Regions from separate parts of the Cupriavidus sp. SIMBA_020 genome, predicted to be linked through region 1. Evidence: predicted binding sites of a transcription regulator. Region 1 holds the regulator's gene; each other region holds the start of a gene.
The links. Region 1 encodes FNR, which switches genes on or off when oxygen is low (the NO sensors DNR and NnrR bind a similar motif). Its sites were predicted from a motif close to TTGATNNNNATCAA; they were not measured.
Positions count from the first base shown of each region.

Region 2: SB751_RS14465 (universal stress protein) is a predicted target of FNR. The motif match lies at 1,732-1,745, and genes of this name have one in related genera.
Region 3: SB751_RS17420 (DASS family sodium-coupled anion symporter) is a predicted target of FNR. The motif match lies at 2,057-2,070, and genes of this name have one in related genera.
Region 4: SB751_RS03120 (fatty acid desaturase) is a predicted target of FNR. The motif match lies at 2,021-2,034, and genes of this name have one in related genera.

Region 1 covers NZ_JAWRWU010000004.1:259,323-262,535, forward strand. Annotated here, with positions in the region: gene ccoG (cytochrome c oxidase accessory protein CcoG) at 1-864, shown strand, start outside; gene SB751_RS10390 (hypothetical protein) at 905-1,132, shown strand; gene SB751_RS10395 (hypothetical protein) at 1,129-1,374, shown strand; gene fnr (fumarate/nitrate reduction transcriptional regulator Fnr) at 1,403-2,128, opposite strand; gene SB751_RS10405 (sulfite exporter TauE/SafE family protein) at 2,213-2,971, shown strand.
Region 2 covers NZ_JAWRWU010000006.1:233,542-236,754, forward strand. Annotated here, with positions in the region: gene SB751_RS14445 (hypothetical protein) at 1-189, shown strand, start outside; gene SB751_RS14450 (BON domain-containing protein) at 244-891, shown strand; gene SB751_RS14455 (hypothetical protein) at 894-1,148, shown strand; gene SB751_RS14460 (DUF1488 domain-containing protein) at 1,390-1,668, opposite strand; gene SB751_RS14465 (universal stress protein) at 1,874-2,320, shown strand; gene SB751_RS14470 (hypothetical protein) at 2,440-2,694, opposite strand; gene SB751_RS14475 (DHA2 family efflux MFS transporter permease subunit) at 2,961-3,213, opposite strand, start outside.
Region 3 covers NZ_JAWRWU010000008.1:208,088-211,300, reverse strand. Annotated here, with positions in the region: gene SB751_RS17430 (acetate/propionate family kinase) at 1-1,088, shown strand, start outside; gene SB751_RS17425 (tyrosine-protein phosphatase) at 1,116-1,877, opposite strand; gene SB751_RS17420 (DASS family sodium-coupled anion symporter) at 2,188-3,213, shown strand, end outside.
Region 4 covers NZ_JAWRWU010000001.1:664,396-667,608, forward strand. Annotated here, with positions in the region: gene SB751_RS03110 (adenosine deaminase) at 1-590, shown strand, start outside; gene guaD (guanine deaminase) at 647-1,969, shown strand; gene SB751_RS03120 (fatty acid desaturase) at 2,120-3,213, shown strand, end outside.

The sequences.
Region 1 (3,213 bases):
CAGTCGTTCTGGATGCTGTTCTATGCGTTCGCCACCTGGGGCAACGCGGGTTTCATGCGCGAACAGGTGTGCAAGTACATGTGCCCGTACGCGCGCTTTCAGAGCGTGATGGTCGACCGCGATACCTTCGTGGTGACCTATGACGTAGGTCGTGGCGAGCCGCGCGGCAGCCGATCGCGCAAGACAGACCGGCAGGCCGCCGGCATTGGCGATTGTGTCAATTGCAGCATCTGTGTGCAGGTCTGCCCGACCGGGATCGACATCCGCGACGGATTGCAATACGAGTGCATCGGTTGCGGAGCTTGCATCGACGCCTGTAACCAGGTCATGGACAAGATGGCCTATCCGCGCGGCCTGATCCGCTACACCTCCGAGAACGCAATGCGCAAGAGCCTGTCGGCGGTGGCGGCGCGCAGGCGGCTGTTCCGCACGCGGACGATCATCTACGCGGTGATCTGGTCGGTGCTGGTGGGGGGCTTTATCGGGTCGCTGGCGATGCGCGCGCCGCTCAAGGTCGATGTCATTCGCGATCGTGGTGCCCTGGGCCGCGAGGTCGAAGGTCGATGGATCGAGAACGTGTACCGGCTGCAACTGATCAATACCACCGAGGCTCCGATGCGCGTCCGGGTGCAGGCGACGAGCGCGGCGCTGCAAGGGCTGACCATCGAGTACGACAAGTCGGCGGAAACACTGGCGCCCACGTCGAACCGCTTGTTGCCCGTGCGTATCCGTATCCCTATCGACGACGCGCCAGAGGGTACGCACAAGATCCGCATCACGGTCACGGGGGAGGGCGTGGACGATGCGCGGGAACGCGCGCAGATCCAGGAAGCGACCAGCTTCATCGTGCCGCGCGGCCTGTAGTGCGGGTCATCCAGGAAACTATCGACGCAAGGAGTAGGCAATGACAGCGCAACAAATCAAGCCGTGGTGGAAGGAACCGTGGCCGTGGTTGTTGATGAGTGGCCCGCTGCTGGCGATGATCGGCTGTGGCGTGACGATCTGGCTCGCCAATACCCACGCCGACGTGCCGGTGCGCAATGCTGCGCGGCATGGGCTGGTGGTGGAAAAGCTGGATGGGTCCGCCGCACGCGCCGACGCCCATGTCAATGACACGGCGAGGCGGCCATGAGACTGCGCTGGCTGATGTGGGTGATGTGGCCAGCGTTTCTGATCGGCGGCGTGGCCACGGCAACGGTGTTCTCGATTGTGGATCCCAGTGACCTGAACTTCTTCGGTCATCCGGTCGACGCGTCGCGCGAAGCGATCTACACCGTGGGATTCCTGTTGGCGTGGCTGTTCTGCGCCTTGTCGAGCGGCTTGACGCTCTACACCATGCCGACGCCGCTCAGCGATACCGATGAACTCGAGTAGCCCGCGCACCACCGCCGGCAAGGTGGCCTCAGCAGGATCGGTTGTAGATCTGCTTGATGCCGGCCATGTCGATGAGCTTGACGTGGCGCTGGCGGATCTGGATCAGGCCCGCCTCGGCAAAACGGGAGAACAGGCGGCTGACGGTCTCCAGTTTCAGGCCCAGATAGCTGCCGATCTCCTCGCGGCTCATGCGCAGCACGAACTCGCTAGACGAGTAGCCACGCGCCGACAGGCGCTCGGAAAGATTGACGAGGAACGCGGCGAGCCGCTCCTCGGCGCGCATCGAGCCCAGTGTCATCAGCATGACCTGGTCCTGCGAGATTTCCTTGCTCATCAAGCGCAGGAACTGGGTTTGCAGCGAGGGCAGGTCACCCGACAGCGCCTGCAGCTCGCTGAAGCGTACGACGCAGACTTCGGCGTCCTCGAGGGCCGTGGCATCGGAGGCATGCTGCATTTCGCCAAGGCCATCCAGGCCGACGATCTCGCCGGGCAGATGGAAGCCGGTGATCTGCGAGCGGCCATCCTCGAGCGTCACGTGCGTCTTGAGCGTGCCGAAGCGCACGGCATAGACGGCGGTAAGCGGATCGCCCATGCGATACAGCGTTTCGCCCTTGTGCACGCGCACGCGTTCCTGCACGAGCGTGTCCATCTTCAGGAGGTCCTGCTGCGACATGCCTACCGGCAGACAAAGCTGACCCATCCCGCACGTGGAGCAGCGGGGCGAGATCTCGGTGACGGGAATGGAGGTAAGCAATTGAGGGCTCTTGGTGATGCGCATTGCAGCAGGGGCGCGACAAGTCAATTTTACCGCGTGAAGTGACGCGGAAGCGAGGGACCGTTGCCATTTGGTGTGCTTTTCAGTGTTTTTATCGTTGCGTTGTTTGGTGGCGTCCACTGTGCCGCAATGTGCGGCGGCATAGCGATGGCCGCCGAGCAGCGCGCGGCAGTGCGCGTGCCAGTGACGATCCATCGCTCGCCGCGCGGCTGGCTTGTCGAACTACTGGCGATGCACGCCGGGCGCCTGACCACCTACGCATTGTTGGGGGCCGTCATGGGTGCCGTAGGCGCCACCGTATGGAAGCAGGACTATCTGCCCGTGCAGCGATGGCTCTATGGCGCAGGCGGGGCGATGCTGGTGACGTCGGGCTTTTGGCTGTTGCGTGGGCGCAGCATGCGCGCGGCGCGCCTGGAGGCGCTCGCGGTGCGCGTGGCCCAGGGGGTAGTGGGTCGCATGGGCGCGCTCGGTATCAGGCTGCCCGCCGGCCTCGCCCGACATACGCCGCTCATGAGGCGCTTCGGCTTGGGGCTCGCCTGGGGAATCGTGCCGTGCGGGATGGTCTATGGGGCACTCGCGATGGCGCTGCTGGCCGGCAATGCGGTGTCCGGCGCGCTGGTGCTGTTCGCCTTCGGGCTGGGAACGCTGCCAAACCTGCTGGCGATTTCGGGGCTTTCGGGGTATGTGCGCCATTTGTCGCGCCGGCCGGTGGTCCGGGCCGTGGCGGGGGTGCTGATCATCGGCTTCGGCATGGTGGGCGTGGCGCGGGCGGTCTGGCTGCCGGAGACCCTGGCGGCGCATGGGTTTTGCGTGGTGTTCTGAGGCAATTCCGAGCGGGGGGCAGCCCATCCGGGTTCGTGCCATTTGCCACGCCGGGCAGCGGGCGGGTTGCGGACGGGGCCGGGAATGCCATACAATCGCGAGAACCACGGTATCGCGCCATGTAATTCCCTGGCGTCGCCGGGCCGGCATCCCTGATCTGGGATGCGTGTCCATGGGTCCGAGGCAGCATTGGCTTGCCGGATCCGTCCCCACAGTTCATCCGGTTCAAAAGATCTGGTTTA
Region 2 (3,213 bases), on a different contig from region 1:
CTGCAGGAGAACGCCGACCTTGGCGATGACTGCCGCGACTGCGACATCCCGTTGCCGCAGCGTGTCGACGCTGCTGCCAACGGCGGCTGCAATTGGACTATTGAAGCCTTCCCGGCAGTCAGGCCGTCGTGCCTGCCCACGATCAAGGCCGTTACGACAGAGATGATGCGCGAGTACGAACTCCGCTAGCCAGTCTCCACAGCGTCTTCGGACGATTGCCAGGTGCGACAACAGGGGTAAAGCATGAAATCAGATCATCAGATCCAGAAAGACGTCACCGAGGAACTAGACTGGGACCCGGCCATAGACGCGGCGTCCATTGGCGTGGAGGTCCACAAGGGAATTGTCACACTGAGCGGACACCTATCCAGCTACTCGGAGAAGCTCGCCGCCGAGCGCGCCGTGGAACGAATCTCTGGCGTACGTGCCGTCATCATCAAGCTCGACGTACATCCGCCCGGCGCACTCCTTGACGAAGCCGTTGCCGAGGCAGCCCGCGAGGCCCTGCAATGGCACGTGCATCTGCCCGCAGATGCCATCAAGGTGCGCGTCGAGCGCGGGTGGGTGACGCTATCGGGCGATGTCGATTGGGGCTACCAGAAGCACCTGGCGGAACGCACGGTAAGCCAGTTGCGCGGTGTGATCGGCGTGGTCAACAGCATCCGGATGCACGAGAAGGCAGCGTCCCCCGACGTGGAGAAACGCATCGAAGAGGCGTTGCGCCGTCATGCCGTGCGCGAGGCCCATCATATAACTGTGAAGGTCGAGGGCGGCACGGCCACGCTGAGCGGGCACGTGGACTCCCTGGCCGATCGCCGCGCCGCTGTCGGCGCCGTATGGTCGGCCCCGGGCATCTCGGCGGTCATCGACCAACTCGAGACGCGGCCGTAACCATGCATGAAGCAAAACGGTCGTACAAGGGGTTCCAGATCATACTCTTTGTCCCCGACGCCATTGCTGCGGGCCACCCCGGCGGCAGTATCCATATTGGCGCCCCGGAAGGCGGCATCGGCATTCGGTTTACGCCTGACTGGCCCGCCCCACCCGAGAGCGTGGAACAAGCCGAGTCATGGCTGTTCGCCTATGCTGCGGGGATCGTCGACTGCGAACTTGCGGGTGGCTTCGGCATCGACCTGCGCCACGATTGAGTTATGCCGGGCCAGGAAGACGCCGCCTGCGTTTGCTCGAGGCCCGTGGGAGCGAGCGCAACCGCGCGCGGCCTCGGGGGATGCAGCGGGTTGCGCGCCGAGGAACATCCGGCACAGAACGGCACCAGCGCGCAAGCGGCGAGCGCCCACCATCGCCCCCGCCTTGCCTGTTTTGCCTGTTTTGCCTGTTGGCACGAGCGCAAGTACTTCTCCATGGCGTACCTCCAGGCCCTGTCCGGCTTTACAACGCGAAGCGGAAATGGCCACTGTGCAGCACGATATGCCGCGCTTCCGTCATCTCGAACAAGGCGCCCGCAACGCGCTCAATGTCTTGGCGGTTGCTCATGAATGCCGGCAGCAGATCCTCGCTGAGGTATGAGCGGGCGCCAAAATGATCCTCGAGCGCCTCGGCGGTAATCTCATATGTCGCAGGCACACCGTCCACTGTTGCTGAGCATTGCAGACTGGGACCGGTCGGGTAGTAATCCGGCATTTCGCCGGCAAATTCGATCTTGTGCATAGGTATCCGCCATCCGACGGCCGTGTCGGTCTTTCCAAGGTAGGGGCCACCAGGACTTGCAGGTTGACCCCAGTCAATGAAGTGCCATTAGCTTCCCCATGACATGCATCAACTGGCAGCCGCATCCCGCACCTATGCTGAAGCGGCGTCTATCTACCCGCACACCGGTACCGCTTAACCGGCGTCCTTCCAAGGGGACCATGTCATGTATCAGACCATCCTCGTCGCCATCGATGGCAGCGACTGCGGCAATCTCGCCCTGGACGAGGCCATGCGCCTCGCGGCAATGTGCAATGCGACCCTGCATATTGTTCACGTGATCGACAACAGCTATCTCAAGTACGACATGGGCTACGGCAATCTGGGAGACTTGCGCCCCGCCTTGCTTGAGGGCGGACGCAAGCTGCTGACCGAGGCCGAGGCGAGGGCTCATGCTGGTCATGTCACATGCCGCGCGGAACTGCTTGACGAACTGCTCGGGCTCGGCGACGTTGCCACGATGATCAACGCGGCGGCGCAACGCGCCCACGCCGACGTGGTCGTACTTGGCACGCACGGCAGGCGCGGGGTGCGGCGCCTGGTAATGGGCAGCGTGGCAGAGGGTCTGGTGCGGGAATCGAAGGTGCCGGTGCTACTGGTGCGCGCCCCTTAGGCAGCGAGCCATCGCGGAAGGCCCTCTACTTCGTGAACGTCGCGGCGTCGCAGGACGCGCCAGGCCAAGGCACTATTCCCAGGCACTACCCCCAGGCACGGCCCCATAAGCCATTCCCACTAACTTTGGCCACCTTTGGTGCGGGCTGCAGAAATCGCGGTGTCGCGTTCCTGCGCAGCGGCCTTCTTCGCCTCATTAAACACGCCCTTCGCCTCCTTGACTTTTCGATCATATTCCTTTCGTGCGGATTGAATTTCCAACCGCATCTGAACCAACTGATCATTCGTTGCGGAACTTCCGGGGCTGGCCTGCTGAGCCCACGCCATCGTCGAGATGGTAGCCGTCAGCAAAATGAGGGTAGCGATCTTCTTCATGTGCGTGCTTCCAGTTGATGAGAGAGGTATGAATCCCGATGCTACGGGCATTCCATCTGCGGCAGATCCGGAGAATGGGCCCGTGGGATAGGCGAGTGCTGCGGTTGCCAAGCCAATATAGAGGGGCAGCTGGACCGCAGCCTGATCTACATCAAGCATCCGCGAGCACGCACCCGCTCCCTGTTGGCGCGAACAGTGGCCTCGCCCTGCGGCTGATCGAGCATATCTGCTACCAATCGCCGCACCAACTCAACACGTCCGTTTCCTCAATGCGCATCCGCAGACGGTGCCTTCGGTGCGGCCACCTTGCGCATCAGCGGCACCATTGCCGTGGCAATGCCGAAGCACACCAGAATCAACAGGTAGATGTCGCCAAAGGTTTGCGTCTGGGCCTCGCGCCAGGCCAGTCCCCATAGTTGCCGCAGCGCGGCGGTCTGTGCATCGAGGGCGTCGTGGCCGGCTGCCATGAACCGCTCGCTGACGCTCTGCAGCAGGTTACCCATGGCTTCATTGCGGATG
Region 3 (3,213 bases), on a different contig from region 1:
AGGGCATCGGCGTGGCGCCGCGCCTGACCGCACGCATGGCTGACGGCCGCGTCGTGGCCGACGAGCAGTTTCCCGTGGAGCAGGTGGCCGACCACGACGCCGCCTTCCGCCTGATTCGGCTGACGCTGAGCGTGGGCCTGCGCGATACGCCGCCGGTGGCGGTGGGCCATCGCGTGGTGCATGGCGGCGCGGACTTCGCCGATGCGGTGGCGATCGACGACCCCGTGATCGCGCGGCTCGAAGCCCTCGTGCCGCTCGCCCCGCTGCACCAGCCGCACAACCTGACGGCGATCCGCGCGGTGCGCGCCGCCGTGCCGGAACTGTTGCAGGTGGCGTGCTTCGACACCGCCTTCCACGCCGGCCACGACCCGCTCGCGCAACTGATGGCGCTGCCGTACGAGTACTACGAGCGCGGTATCCGCCGTTACGGCTTTCACGGATTGTCGTATGCGTATATCGCGCGCCGGCTGCGGCAGGTGGCGCCGGATCTCGCGGCGGGCCGCGTCATCGTGGCGCATCTCGGCAACGGCGCCAGCCTCTGCGCGATGCGCGAAGGCCAGAGCGTGGAATCGACGATGGGGCTGACCGCGCTGGACGGCATGCCGATGGGCACGCGCTGCGGCAACATCGACCCGGGCGCGGTACTGTGGCTCGCCGCGCAGGGCATGGAAGCCGACGCGATCCAGGCCATGCTGTACGGCCAGTCGGGTCTCAAGGGGATTTCCGGCATCAGCAGCGACATGCGCGTCCTGCTGGCCAGCAACGACCCGCGCGCGGTGCTGGCGGTGAACTTCTACGCCTACCGCGCCGCGCAGGAGATCGGCAAGCTGGCCGTCACGCTGGGCGGGCTCGATGCGCTGGTGTTCACGGCGGGCATCGGGGCGAACTCCGCCGAGGTGCGCACGCGCATCTGCGCCTACCTTGACGGGCTGTTCGGCGTCCGGCTGGACGCGCAGGCCAATGCCGCGAACACCCAGCGCGTGAGCCGCGACGACAGCCGCGTGCCCGTGCTGGTCCTGCCGACCGACGAGGAAGGCATGATCGCGCTGTCCACCGCGCGCATCCTGCGCGAGCGCGGCGGACTATAGCGGCGGTAGTGGCGGTAGCGGCGGCGCTCAGGCTTCCAGATAGTGGCTGCGCAGGCGGTCGATGTCCACGCCTAGCCCATCGGCAATGTAAGCCTCCAGGCCGCCGTGCGCCTGCTCGATGGCGGCAATCGATGCCTCCAGGTATTCCGGCCGCACGTCGAGCAGCGGCATGATGACGTCGGGCGGCACGCCCAGCGCGTCGGTGCGCGCGAGGATCGCCTCGTTGAAGCGGCGGTTCCAGTGATTCGACTCAAGGTAATTGGCGACGATGTCGTCACGCGCCACGCCGAGCGCGGACAGCAGCAGCAGCGACGCAAAGCCGGTGCGGTCCTTGCCGGCCGTGCAGTGGTAGTACAGCGTGCCGCCCGCCTCCGCGTTGCGCAGGAAGCCGGCGAACGCGTCGCGGTAGCGCACCGGGAAATCGCGGTAGACATCGACCATGAAGGCGTGGACCTGGCCCGGCGTGCTGTCACGCAGGCGCGGCATCAGCACGTCCATCGCCATGCTGCCCTCCAGCACCGGCACGGGAATCCAGCGGAAGCGCTCACCGAAGGCGGCCTCCTGCGGGGACTTCTCGCCGGCCGAGCGGAAGTCGATGACCATGTCGAGGCCCAGCGCATGGAGGCGGTCCAGGTCCGCCACGCTGGCCAGCGCCGGATTGCCGCTGCGGAACAGCTTGCCGTGGCGCACGCGGCGCCCAAGCGCGCCGACGAGGCCACCGAGGTCACGTGCATTGCTGATTGTTTCCAGCGGCAGGCACGGACGGATGTGTGTTGGGTGAGTCACCATGTCGGTGTCCGGTTAGCGTTGGTTAAGGCGGTTAAGGCGGTTCGAAAAGATTTCAACATCGCCCCCAATTATTTCAGATCGAGGCCGCGCAGCGCCATCGGAAATCGCCCGATGTCAGCAACCCGTTGCGCCACCGTGACGCGCGGTGTGTCGTCCGCAGTCCCTGACCTCGCAGAGACTTGATCCTGGACAATTCACGCTGACGCAATCCCTTGGCACAGGCGGGCACGCTTCTCATAATGCATGAGTCGACCGCGGCGATCCTGCGTGACGACCGCGTCGACAGGCTCATCCACTTTGGAAGTAAAAGATGCCTGACTCGCATATCTCTGCTGCTCCCGCCGCCGCCATCTCGGCGCCCGTCACCCCAAAGGCGACCCTCCACTGGGGCTTGTACCTCGCCCTCGCCGTGCTCGTCGCGGTACTCCTGATACCCACGCCAGAAGGGCTTCCCGTCGCCGGGCAGCGCATGCTCGCCATCCTTGCCTTCGCGGTGGTCGTGTGGATCACCGAGGCGGTGACCTACGAGACCAGCGCGATCATGATCACCTCGCTGATGGCGGGCCTGATCGGCTTCGCGCCAACGGTGGCCGATCCATCGGTCAACTACGGCACCTCGCGCGCGCTGGGCATGGCGCTGGCCGGCTTCTCAAACACGGCGCTTGCGCTGGTGGCGGCCGCGCTGTTCATCTCGGCCGCCATGACCGTGACGGGGCTCGACCGGCGCATCGCGCTGGTCACGCTCTCCGCCATCGGCACCAGCACGCGCCGCATCCTCATCGGCACCATCGCCGTCACGATCATCCTGAGCCTGGTCGTGCCCAGCGCCACGGCGCGCAGCGCCTGTACGGTGCCGATCATGATGGGCGTGATTGCCGCGTTCGGCGTGGACAAGAAGTCCAATACCGCTGCCGGCATCATGATCATGGTGGCGATGGCCACCAGCGTGTGGAACGTCGGCATCCAGACTGCCGCCGCGCAGAACCTGCTGACCGCCGGCTTCATGGACAAGCTGCTCGGGGAGCGCGTGACCTGGCTGCAATGGCTGATCGCCGGCGCGCCGTGGGCGCTTGTCATGTCGGTGGTGCTCTATTTCCTCGTGCGCTGGCTGCTGCCGCCCGAAACCAACGCGATTGCCGGCGGCAAGGAAGCCGTGCAGCGTGAACTGGCCGCGCTCGGGCCCATGACCGGGCCGCAGAAGCGCCTCGCCGCCGTCGCCATCGGCCTGCTGATGTTCTGGGCGACCGAGGGCAAGCTGCACCGCTTCGATACCGCGACCATCACCTTCGTCGGCCTGGTGATCCTGATGCTGCCGCGCTTTGGCGTGATGGACTGG
Region 4 (3,213 bases), on a different contig from region 1:
TCGAGGCTGCCCTGCCCTACCGCGACCGCTTTGTCGGCGTGGGGCTGGATTCGTCCGAGAAAGGCCATCCGCCGGAGAAATTCGCGCGCGTATTTGCCCGCGCCAAGGCGCTCGGGCTGCACCGCGTGGCCCATGCCGGCGAGGAAGGGCCGCCGCAGTACGTGGTCAATGCGCTCGACATCCTCGATGTAGAGCGGATCGACCATGGCGTGCGCGCCGTCGAGGACGAGGCCCTGGTGCAGCGGCTGGCGCGCGAGCGCATCGCGCTGACGGTCTGCCCGCTGTCGAACCAGAAACTGATGGTCTACCCCGACCTGCGCGACCACCCGATGAAGCGCCTGCTCGATGCCGGCGTGGCCGTCACGCTGCATTCGGACGATCCGGCCTATTTCGGCGGCTACATGAACGCCAACTGGGAAGCCTCGTTCGCCGCGCTGCCGCTGGACGCGGCCGACGCCTACAAGCTGGCCCGCAACAGTTTCGAAGCGGCTTTCCTGCCCGCCAAGCAGAAGGCCGAGTACCTGGCCGAAGTGGACCATTTCTGGTCCGCCACGCCCGAGAATCCGCCCGCGACGGCTCCCACGACCTGACCGGGCGCATAAACACGATGCCGGACCCCAGGTCCGGCCGCCCCTGAGACGAGAAGATGACCACGACTTCCCCCAATCCCGCCACGACCCGCGCCATCCGCGGCCGCATCCTCCACTTCCTGCGCGATCCGCAGTTCCATGAGGAGGCGTATCAATATTGGGAAGATGGCCTGATGCTCGTCACGGACGGCCGCATTGCCGCCGTAGGGCTGTACGAGGACCTGGCGCGCGACATCCCGGCCGGCGCCGAGGTGATCGACCATCGCGGCAAGCTGCTCGTGCCGGGTTTCATCGACACCCACGTGCACTATCCGCAGACCGACATCATCGCGTCGCCGTCGCCGGGCCTGCTGCACTGGCTCGACACCTACACCTTCCCCGAGGAACGCCGCTTCAGCGAGCCCGCCTACGCGCGCGCCGTGGCCGAGTTCTTCACCGACGAGCTGCTGCGCAACGGCACCACCACGGCGATGGTCTGGAGCACGGTGCACGCCACGTCGGCAGACGCGCTGTTCGGCGCGAGCCAGGACCGCAACCTGCGCATGATCACGGGCAAGGTGCTGATGGACCGCAACTGCCCCGAATTCCTGCGCGACACGGCCGAGAGCGGCGCGCGGGACTCCGCCGACCTGATCTCGAAGTGGCACAACAAGGGCCGGCTGGCCTACGCCATCACGCCGCGCTTCGCGCCGACCTCCACCGAGGCGCAACTGGCCGCCTGCGGCGAACTGGCGCGCGCCCATCCGGACGCCTTCATCCAGACCCACGTGGCCGAGAACCGCGACGAGGTGAAATGGGTGGCCGAGCTGTTCCCCGACGCCCGCAGCTACCTGGACGTGTACGACCGCTACAGCCTGCTGCGCCCCGGCGCGTTCTACGGCCATGCGATCTACCTCGACCAGGACGACCGCCGCCGGCTGGCCGACAGCGGCGCCGCCGTGGCGCATTGCCCCACCTCGAACCTGTTCCTGGGCAGCGGCTTCTATGACTTCCACCAGTCCGATGCCCACCGCCTGAACGTGACGCTGGCCACCGACGTGGGCGGCGGCACCTCGTTCTCGATGTTCCGCACGATGAACGCGGCGCACAAGGTGGCGCGCATGGGCGGCTATCACCTGACCGCCCTGCGCATGTTCTACCTGGCCACGCGCGGCGCCGCCGAGGCGCTGGGCTGGGCGGACCGCATCGGCAGCTTCTCGGTGGGCTGCGAGGCCGATTTCGTTGTGCTGGACCCCGAGGCCACGCCGCTGATCGCACGCCGCAGCAGCCGCTCCGAGACCCTCGAGGAGCAGTTGTTCGCGTTTGCCATGCTGGGCGACGACCGCGTAGTGGACAACGTCTACATCATGGGCGAAGCCACGCGGGAACTGGCGGGCTGATCGCTTTTGGGCGACGGACGGCATGCAAATACGGGTTGTCGCCCGTCCGCCTTGACCAGCATCAACACAATCGTCATCAAAGCCTTCTAGGCTGTCGCATTGCCCGCCCCCGGCTATCGGGTGCGCCAAGACAGACCCAAAAAGACTGACATGACTGCCCGACCTCTGGATTTATCGCCGGCCCAGACCGCTGAGCCGGCTTCCAACCCTGCCCACCCGCCCCGCAAGCTCGCCGGCGTTCCCCTGCCGGAACCCATCGCCTTCGAGGCCCCGTTCCCGAACCGCAAGACCATCCGTGGCTGGCTGATTCCGCTCGGCGAGCGCAGCGTGGCCCGCGCGCTGACGCTGTTCGCGCTCGACTACGCGATCTTCGCCGCCGTGCTGGCCGGCGTGGTGCTGGCGCCGCAGTGGTGGGCCAAGCTGGGCCTCGGCGTGCTGCTGGGTCTGGTGATCGCCCGGCTGTTCATCATCGGCCACGATGCCTGCCACCAGAGCCTGACCGACCGCCGCGGCCTGAACAAATGGCTCGGCCGGCTGACGTTCCTGCCGTCGCTCACGCCCTACAGTCTGTGGGAAGTCGGCCATAACGTGGTCCACCATGGGTACACCAACCTCAAGGGCTTCGACTTCGTCTGGGCGCCCTACTCGCTCGAGGAATTCCGCGCGCTGCCGCGCTGGCGCCGGGTGATGGAGCGGATCTATCGCAATGGCTTTGGCGCCGGACTCTATTACCTGATCGAGATCTGGTGGCTCAAGCTGTTCTTCCCGAGCAAGCGCCAGATGGCCACGCGCCGCGCGATCTTCATGTGGGACTGCACGCTGGTGGCCACCTTCGGCGCCATCTGGATCGGTGCGCTGGCGTGGCTGGCCGTGGCCACGGACCAGTCGGTCCTGGGTCTGGTCGGCGCCGGCTTCGTGCTGCCGTTCCTGATCTGGAACCTGACCGTGGGCTTCGTGCTGTATGTCCACCACACGCACACGAGCGTGGCGTGGTACGACACCAAGCCGATGTGGGCCAAGGCCCAGCCGTTCGTCTCGACCACCGTGCACCTGCGTTTCCGCTTCGGCATCGGCGCCGCGCTCCACCACATCATGGAGCACACCGCGCACCACGTGGACATGAGCGTGCCGCTGTACCGGCTCAAGCGCGCCCAGGCCCTGCTGGAGCATGCGCTGCCGGGCCGCATCATCATCGAGAATTTCTCTTGGCGCTGGTACTTCCGCACCGCGCGCCGCTGCAAGCT